Regions from separate parts of the Providencia sp. genome, predicted to be linked through region 2. Evidence: predicted binding sites of a transcription regulator. Region 2 holds the regulator's gene; each other region holds the start of a gene.

Region 1 (2,215 bases), on a different contig from region 2:
AGACATTTTTCTAATGCTTCTAATTCTGCTTTAGCGTCTTTATCGCCACCTTTTGCACGTTTCTGTACGCGGTGAATTGCTCGCTCACAAGCATCTAGGTCAGATAATGCAAGTTCTGTATTGATGATTTCAATATCAGATGCAGGGTCGACTTTGCCTGAAACGTGAATGATATTGTCATTTTCAAAGCAGCGAACTACGTGGCCAATAGCTTCGGTTTCACGGATATTCGTTAAAAACTGATTTCCGAGGCCTTCACCTTTGGATGCACCCTTAACCAAACCTGCGATATCAACAAACTCCATCGTGGTTGGCAAAATACGTTGTGGTTTTACGATTTCGGCTAATTGATCAAGACGTGCGTCTGGCATTGGCACAACACCCGTATTGGGTTCAATCGTACAAAAAGGAAAGTTGGCCGCTTCGATACCGGCTTTGGTCAATGCATTAAAAAGTGTGGATTTACCCACGTTAGGCAGACCAACGATACCGCATTTAAAACCCATATGTCTCGATCCTTAATAGCAAGGGGCAGACTTGTGCTGCACCTGATGTTAGAAAATTGCCGCTGATTATACACAAAAAGTAGACTTTGATGAAATGAAGTCTTAGAGGTGGTTGGCCTTATAAACTTATTTTTATTGTAACAATAATCAAAGTAGCAATTAATTTTGTATGATTAGTTTTATTCTTATGATGTTGCTTTAAAACTATGTAGTCGGTTAATTGCTTTATTCATACCTTCAGTTAAAAGGATTTCAGTGCAGCTTAATGCTTCATCAATAGCTTCATCAATTAGTTTTTGTTCGGACATGGGCGGTTTTCCTAAAACAAAGCCGACAACTTTACTTTTATCGCCAGGATGACCAATGCCAATACGTAACCGATAAAAATTAGGATTATTAGCAAATTTGCTTTGAATATCTTTTAAACCGTTATGTCCACCATTACTGCCACCCAGCTTCATTTTTGCCACGCCGGGAGGAAAGTCGAGTTCGTCATGAGCGACTAAAATTTCATCAAGTTCGATACGATAAAAATTTGCAATTGCAGCAACGGCTTTACCACTTAAATTCATAAATGTTGTTGGCACTAAAAGGCGAACATCATTGCCACCAATATTAATACGTGCAGTATAACCAAAAAATTTTGGCTCTTCCTTTAACGGTTGATTATGACGATCGGCTAGTAAATCAACATACCATGCTCCTGCGTTATGTCGAGTTTGCGCATATTCAGCGCCTGGATTAGCAAGACCAACAATTAATTTTATTTTGCTCACGGATTCGATTTCACAGTCAGTTTATAGAAATAATGCCCTAGTTTACCCTGTGAGAGAAAGGATGTAAAAAATGCTACTCATAAAGTAACCATGATTATTATCATCATCTGAATTATTCGCTATTAGTATTGCTTTGAGAAAGGCACATTATGTGCAGATTTATCGGTAAAATTCTGTACATGTGATGTCTATCGCAAATAATTTTACTTAGCGCACTATAATACTTACATAAATATAAAGTTTTACCGAATTTTTTTACACTTGCTGACTTATCAGGTTACTGATAGTGGAGGTAGTATGAAACGTAAATTTGCTCATGTGGTTGGTAATGTTTTAATGGGAATAGGGTTAATCATGATGATTGGTAGCATCGGAATTAATCTATTCTCTCACGTTGTCAATTTCGGATTGTCAGAATTAGTTACTAACGGCTCACTCTTCGGCATATTTATTGGGGCATTAGTTTGGTTAGTAGGTGCAAGAGTTGGCGGTAGAGAAAAAGTTGCAGACCGTTACTGGCTGCTAAAACATCACTATCGTAATGACAATCATCGTTATCCATAATATTAACGGCATAGCAATAATTATAGAGTATTAATTGCATAATTTTGACAATTATCGAGTAGTTAATACATTGCAGTTATTAATAATATGAATAATAAGAGTGATGTTCTTTATATAGGGAACTCGCTCTTATGTCTTTTATCATGCCTATTAGTATTAAATTATTATCAAAGCTTAACATCCATTCAAATTAGTTACTCATTCGTTACCCAAATCAATTATTCAAATTAACCACAGATAATATATATCTATTTGTTTATCATGATATTTTATTATCATGATGCCATTAATAAGTTTGAATATTAAGAAATCCTGAAGAACTCTTATGAGGAGTGTATTTATGAATGAGGTAATCGAATTATGGTTTAA
Region 2 (2,215 bases):
AGCGATTCCGTCACAAGATGAAAGTTTTATTGTGATCCGTTTTCGCGGACTCAAACAGATTGATTTCCCCTATTTATTATCAATGATAAGCGGCTCATTTATTTCGGCAATAAATACCATTGTCGTGCCCGGTGGCAAACTTGGCTTAGCCATGGAACTAATTATGACCCCATTAGTTGAAAAGTTAATTACACAAAAACAAGATTAACTTATCACTGTTCTAAATAACTGATGCTTACCAATAAATAAAACAAGCATCAGTTATTAAAATAAATAGGCAAAAATTAAACTTATTATTAGTTTTTAATTTCAAAGCTGTGTGTCACTTCAACCGCTTTTTCTAACATCAACGCCACTGAACAATATTTTTCCGCCGAAAGTTGAACCGCGCGCTCAACCGCTTTTTCTGTTAATTCATGACCTGTTACAATAAAGTGCAAGTTAATGTGAGTAAAATAACGAGGTGCTTCATCGCGACGCTGCGAAGTTAATTTCACCTCACAATCCATAATATCATTACGGCCTTTTTGTAAGATAGAAACGACATCAATTGCACTACAGCCTCCAGCGGCCATTAATACCATTTCCATTGGGCTAGGCGCTTTGTCACCTGCATTTCCATCCATCATCACTTGATGCCCAGATGCTGACTCACCTAAAAAAGAGAGTCCTTCAACCCATTTAACTCTTGCTTCCATTGTTATTCCCCTTGAAAAAATAATCTTCAGAAACACATTGTTCCATAGATATAGCCAATATTACATCAGCTTTATTTAGCTGAAGCGATACAGGCGAGACTTTCTGGATTGAATGTGCTACAAACAATACTTAGTTGATAGGATTAAGATCAAGACTCAACGTTTTAATTGATCATATTATAGTGTCGATATTAACTTACTTCATATCTGCTGCATGTATTAATTAGAGTAGATAAGGTAAACTAATATGCTAAGCTAGTGACTTTAAAGACAGCCCTTCTAGCACGCTTTTTTGAATGGCTGCAATAACATACAGAGGATAACGCTAATGGTTCTCGGCAAGCCACAAACAGACCCTACTCTTGAATGGTTTTTGTCACACTGCCATATTCATAAGTATCCATCAAAAAGCACACTGATCCATCAAGGTGAAAAAGCAGAAACCCTTTACTATATCGTGAAAGGTTCAGTGGCTGTTTTAATCAAAGATGAAGAAGGCAAAGAAATGATTCTCTCCTACCTAAATCAAGGAGATTTCATTGGTGAGCTTGGGTTATTCGAAGAAGGTCAAGAGCGTACAGCGTGGGTTCGTGCAAAAGTAGCCTGCGAAGTCGCTGAAATATCTTATAAAAAATTCCGCCAACTGATTCAGGTTAACCCTGATATCCTTATGCGCCTTTCTGCACAAATGGCAAGTCGCCTACAAACGACTTCTGAAAAAGTGGGTAACCTCGCTTTTCTAGATGTCACCGGACGTATTGCTCAAACACTGTTAAATTTAGCCAAACAACCAGATGCTATGACTCACCCAGACGGAATGCAAATCAAAATTACACGTCAGGAAATTGGTCAAATAGTAGGTTGTTCACGTGAAACTGTCGGTCGTATCCTAAAAATGCTAGAAGATCAAAATCTGATATCTGCACATGGTAAAACGATAGTCGTCTACGGGACTCGATAATTTATATTCTGGCCTAGCTTGATTGGCTAGGCTACTATTTAAAAACAACCTTATATCACTGATATAAGGTTGTTTTTTAGAATGAAAAAAATACCTAAATTAAAGAGTATAAATAAAATCAATATTATTTCGTTATACTATTTACACGGCGCATTAGACATAGTAAATACATATAGAAATAATATTATTCAGATAATATATTAGGGATAGTAAATACACATAGAAATAAATAATCGTTTATTTATATCATCAAAGTCTTTACCTTATCTATAATTAGCATAACTAATTAACTAATAGATTACTGGAAAATATATGATTATAAATATAAATAACCTCAACAGATATAATGAGAATTTAAATACTTCAAAAAACACTGGAACAGCATCCAACACAAGTATTCAATCAAATAATCATTCATCTACTTATGAAGAAATAAATAGCGTCACACCCTCACAGAAATCAAACCCGTTAATAGAGAAAAAAACAATTCCCTGTAGTTATGAAAACTCAGTACGCAGACAAAAAAGGAATAAAAATGTAATTATTGATTCCATTG
Region 3 (2,215 bases), on a different contig from region 2:
GGCGCACTAACCTTTAACATAGCAACACGGTCAGCCGTCCAACTATAAAAGCCAGAGACTACAAACGATGCGGAAACTACCATCAAACCAAACAACATACCTATAGTTCTATAATCAATTGAATTCCAAGCGTGAGGCGGGGTAATGCTACCTATTGCCATCATTGCCAAGGCACCAATAACCGCCGCACCTGTTCTATCAACTTTAAAGCCGGGTAGTTTGCCAAAACCCATTGCGATATAAACCAGTAGGAAAATAATAATAGTTAGCGTCATAGCAATCACATTTTTTGAGTTAAATTATGCTTAATTTAGCGGTGAATAACCATGGAGGCAAGATTAAATAATCTTTAATAATAATAAGTTGCGTTTATTCCTAATAATGAGCATCGCAAAAAGAATGGTCGCTGACGATATGTAAGATAAGCAAGAGTTGTTGACGAAAAATAGGCGTTTTAAAGCGTAAAGTGGTTTTTATTTAAACTTGAAATATATGCTGAAATTTTATTACAAAATAAATTATGCGTAAATAAAACTAATTTTAAATGAATTCAAATGTTAAAAAGGTCATGAACATGAAAATATTTCGTGATCAAAGTCACTAATTTATAAAAAACAGGCTAACAAAATAAGTGATCAGTATCACATAAAAAAGGCTTTTTGTGTAAAAATAACTCAATGTAATTAAATAACATGATTAATTTGTGAGGGGAGTCACTAATTGATGGGGGGGGATGGGGGGCGTAAAGTGATATCTATCACAGAAAGCCCGCGTGGTACGCATCAGAGAAAGGACATGCTAGAGTGAAAGTGTTCAAAAAATCTCACTAACGTTATTTGGCGATAACGTTACAACCTTATCATTCTCGTACCACGGGGTTCTATCATGGTAACATCAAATATCAAATTAAAGGTACAGAATTTTGGGCGCTTCCTCAGTAATATGGTGATGCCCAACATTGGTGCTTTTATTGCGTGGGGATTAATCACTGCGCTATTTATCCCTACCGGCTGGTGGCCAAATGAAACGCTAGCACAGCTTGTAGGACCGATGATCACTTACTTATTGCCACTATTAATTGGTTATACGGGTGGGCGGTTGGTTGGTGGTGAACGCGGCGGGATCGTTGGCGCGATCACGACTATGGGGGTAATTGTTGGTGCTGACATGCCTATGTTTATGGGGGCAATGATAGCTGGCCCTCTCGGTGGCTTTGTCATCAAGCGTTTTGACCGCTGGATTGAAGGTAAAGTTAAAACAGGTTTTGAAATGCTGGTGAATAATTTTTCATCAGGCATCATTGGCATGTTGTTAGCGATACTGGCTTATTTGGCCATCGGCCCACTGGTTGCGGGAATGTCCAAGATCCTTGCGGCTGGTGTAAATGTCATGGTGGAAAATAACTTATTACCACTTACCTCGATTTTTGTCGAACCTGCAAAAATACTCTTCCTCAATAATGCGATTAATCACGGTATATTTTCACCACTTGGTATTCAACAAGCATCTGAAACAGGCTCATCAATTTTCTTTTTAATTGAAGCAAATCCAGGTCCAGGACTTGGCGTGTTATTGGCTTATATGTTTTTTGGTAAAGGAAATGCAAAGCAATCAGCCTCAGGGGCGGCAATTATTCATTTCTTTGGTGGTATTCATGAGATTTATTTCCCTTATGTTCTAATGAATCCGCGTCTTCTTATTGCTGTTATTCTTGGCGGAATGACAGGTGTCTTTGTGATGAATGTTTTCCACGCAGGATTAGTTTCTCCAGCATCTCCAGGTTCAATCTTTGCAGTTTTACTGATGACACCAAAATCGTCATTAATTGGTGTGATTTTATCAGTCACAAGTGCAACACTCGTTTCATTCTTAGTTTCCGCAATCTTGTTGAGAAGAACTCGCGTAGGAGATGAAGATGAATTGGATAATGCGACGAAAAAAATACGTGAAATGAAGGCTCAATCTAAGTCTTCACATAAAAATTCTGAGAAGAATGAATTAGCTGCAAGTTTAGTCAATATCCGTCAGATTATTGTAGCCTGTGATGCAGGAATGGGATCAAGTGCTATGGGGGCTGGTGTTTTAGCTAAAAAAGTGCGTGATGCAGGTCTACTTGATATATCTGTCACCAATATGGCGATTAATGATTTACCTGATGATGTTGATATTGTCGTGACACATAAAGATTTAACGGCAAGAGCGAAGACTTTTGCAC
Region 4 (2,215 bases), on a different contig from region 2:
GGGCTATAAAATGAATCACTTTTAGGACGATATTCACCGCCACATAAAAGGGCAGTGGCATTTTTTTTCTGACTTAAAGCAAGAAAAACGTTATGAGAGTAACAAATTCCTGTGAAATTTATTTCATCAGGGATAAGCGAAATTAGTGTAGCCATTTCAATGCCGTTATCAAAAAAGATCACATCATCATCGGTGACCATACTGGCGGCTAAATTGGGTATATACAATTCTTCAGTTTGATCTGGCGTGAAAACATCTGCTTGCGGCTCATTGGTGGCAAGTGTGCCAGGTTGTGTGACAGAAACAATATAACCCCCAAGCAGAGACATGGGGATAGGGCCTTCAGTATCAGCACCTAAATCTCGACGGATTGTCATTTCAGAGACTTCAAGTATACGGGCCGCTTCTTTAAGATGAATGCGTCCTGAACGTTTCAGACATTCACTTAAGCGGCGAAGGCGTTCTTTTTGTTTTGTTTCTATCACCGATCCATCCTTTTTATAACGGCGCGGACTTGCCGCGCCACACCGTTTAGTAATCACTTGGTGTTGTATTGTCTCCGGTTACAATCGAGACACTCGCACTTGCGCCAACACGGTTAGCACCCGCTTTAATCATTTTGATTGCGGTTTCACGGTCACGAACGCCACCTGATGCTTTAACACCAATTTCATCACCAACCACTTTACGCATTAATGCAACATGGTGCTCAGTGGCACCCATTGTACTGAAACCTGTTGAAGTTTTCACAAAACCGACTTTAATTGTGCGGCAAATTTCACAAACTTGTGTAATTTCTTCATCAGTTAACAGACAATTTTCTAAAATAACTTTTAATGTTGCTTTACCACAAGCCGCAAATACTGCTTCAATATCTTTGCGAACGAATTCTAAATCACCACTTTTTAGCATACCGACATTGATAACCATGTCGACTTCATCAGCGCCACGGCGAACTGCTTCAGCAGCTTCAAATGCTTTTGCTTCTGTTAAACAAGCGCCTAACGGAAAGCCTACCACACAGCAGACCTTAACATCGCTATTTTTTAAGCATTCACTCGCTAAAGGAACGTTAGCCGTATTCACACAAACTGATGCAAAATGATGTTCTGCGGCTTCTGCACATAGCTGTTTGATGTCACTCACGGTAGCATTAGCAGCAAGTAGAGTGTGGTCAATATATTTTGCTAAATCTTGCATTTTTAAACCTTCCTATATAAATGTGGATTAGGTAACAAAGAATGATGAAATGTTGCAGATATAACACTTGTACATTCGTTATTCGAGATCTTAATCACAAATGATATTATTGCAACATGATAGTGTTGCTATCATATCATTATGTGATTTATTTAACACGAGGGACATTATGGATATAGCAGTTATAGGCTCAAATATGGTCGATTTGATCACTTACATCGATCAGATGCCAAAAGAAGGCGAAACATTAGAAGCGCCAGCGTTCAAAATTGGTTGTGGTGGGAAAGGGGCTAATCAAGCGGTTGCCGCTGCGAAGCTTAACTCAAAAGTGATTATGTTAACAAAAGTGGGCGATGATATTTTTGCCGATAATACCATTCGTAATCTTGAGTCCTATGGCATCAATACGCGCTATGTTGAAAAAGTACCTTGTACATCAAGTGGTGTCGCGCCCATTTTTGTCAATCAAAACTCATCTAACAGTATTTTGATTGTGAAAGGTGCCAATAAATTTTTGTCACCAGAAGATATCGAACGTGCAGCTGAAGACTTAAAAAAATGTAAGTTAATTGTATTGCAGCTTGAAGTACAACTTGAAACTGTTTATCACGCTATCGCATTCGGCAATAAAAACGGTATTCCTGTTTTACTTAATCCTGCACCTGCTCAGCGTACTTTAGATCTTGATTTTGCTTGCCGTTGCGATTTCTTTGTTCCTAATGAAACTGAACTGGAAATTTTAACCAATATGCCAGTTAACACTATGGATAATGTTCGTCGTGCAGCGCAGTCTCTTCTCGACAAAGGGTTGAAAAATCTTATTGTGACATTAGGTGAAAAAGGCGTGTTGTGGATGACGCGTGACAGTGAGTTGTATCTTCCTGCGATTGAAGTGAACGCCATTGATACGAGCGGCGCTGGCGATGCTTTTATCGGATGCTTTGCACATTATTATGTACACACGGGCAATATTGAAGAAGCACTGAAAAAAGCGGTGATGTTTTCTGCATTTAGT

What was found. The regulator CRP, encoded in region 2, controls carbon source genes, mostly activating them, when cyclic AMP is high. The targets are predictions, from matches to a motif close to ATGTGANNNNNNTCACAT.
Region 1: the regulator CRP is predicted to act here: its motif matches at 1,462-1,479, upstream of pth (aminoacyl-tRNA hydrolase).
Region 3: the regulator CRP is predicted to act here: its motif matches at 630-647, upstream of ACTH6U_RS20645 (PTS mannitol transporter subunit IICBA).
Region 4: the regulator CRP is predicted to act here: its motif matches at 1,342-1,359, upstream of deoC (deoxyribose-phosphate aldolase).

What each region holds. Positions count from the first base shown of each region.
Region 1 covers NZ_JBQDNB010000020.1:53,515-55,729, reverse strand. The annotation lists gene ychF (redox-regulated ATPase YchF) at 1-506, opposite strand, end outside; gene pth (aminoacyl-tRNA hydrolase) at 692-1,282, opposite strand; gene ychH (stress-induced protein YchH) at 1,580-1,846, shown strand.
Region 2 covers NZ_JBQDNB010000036.1:31,925-34,139, forward strand. The annotation lists gene ACTH6U_RS19565 (phosphoribulokinase) at 1-208, shown strand, start outside; gene ACTH6U_RS19570 (OsmC family protein) at 297-698, opposite strand; gene crp (cAMP-activated global transcriptional regulator CRP) at 1,027-1,659, shown strand; gene ACTH6U_RS19580 (hypothetical protein) at 1,972-2,215, shown strand, end outside.
Region 3 covers NZ_JBQDNB010000044.1:11,681-13,895, forward strand. The annotation lists gene ACTH6U_RS20640 (SLC13 family permease) at 1-275, opposite strand, end outside; gene ACTH6U_RS20645 (PTS mannitol transporter subunit IICBA) at 886-2,215, shown strand, end outside.
Region 4 covers NZ_JBQDNB010000004.1:117,146-119,360, reverse strand. The annotation lists gene deoR (DNA-binding transcriptional repressor DeoR) at 1-485, opposite strand, end outside; gene deoC (deoxyribose-phosphate aldolase) at 532-1,200, opposite strand; gene rbsK (ribokinase) at 1,370-2,215, shown strand, end outside.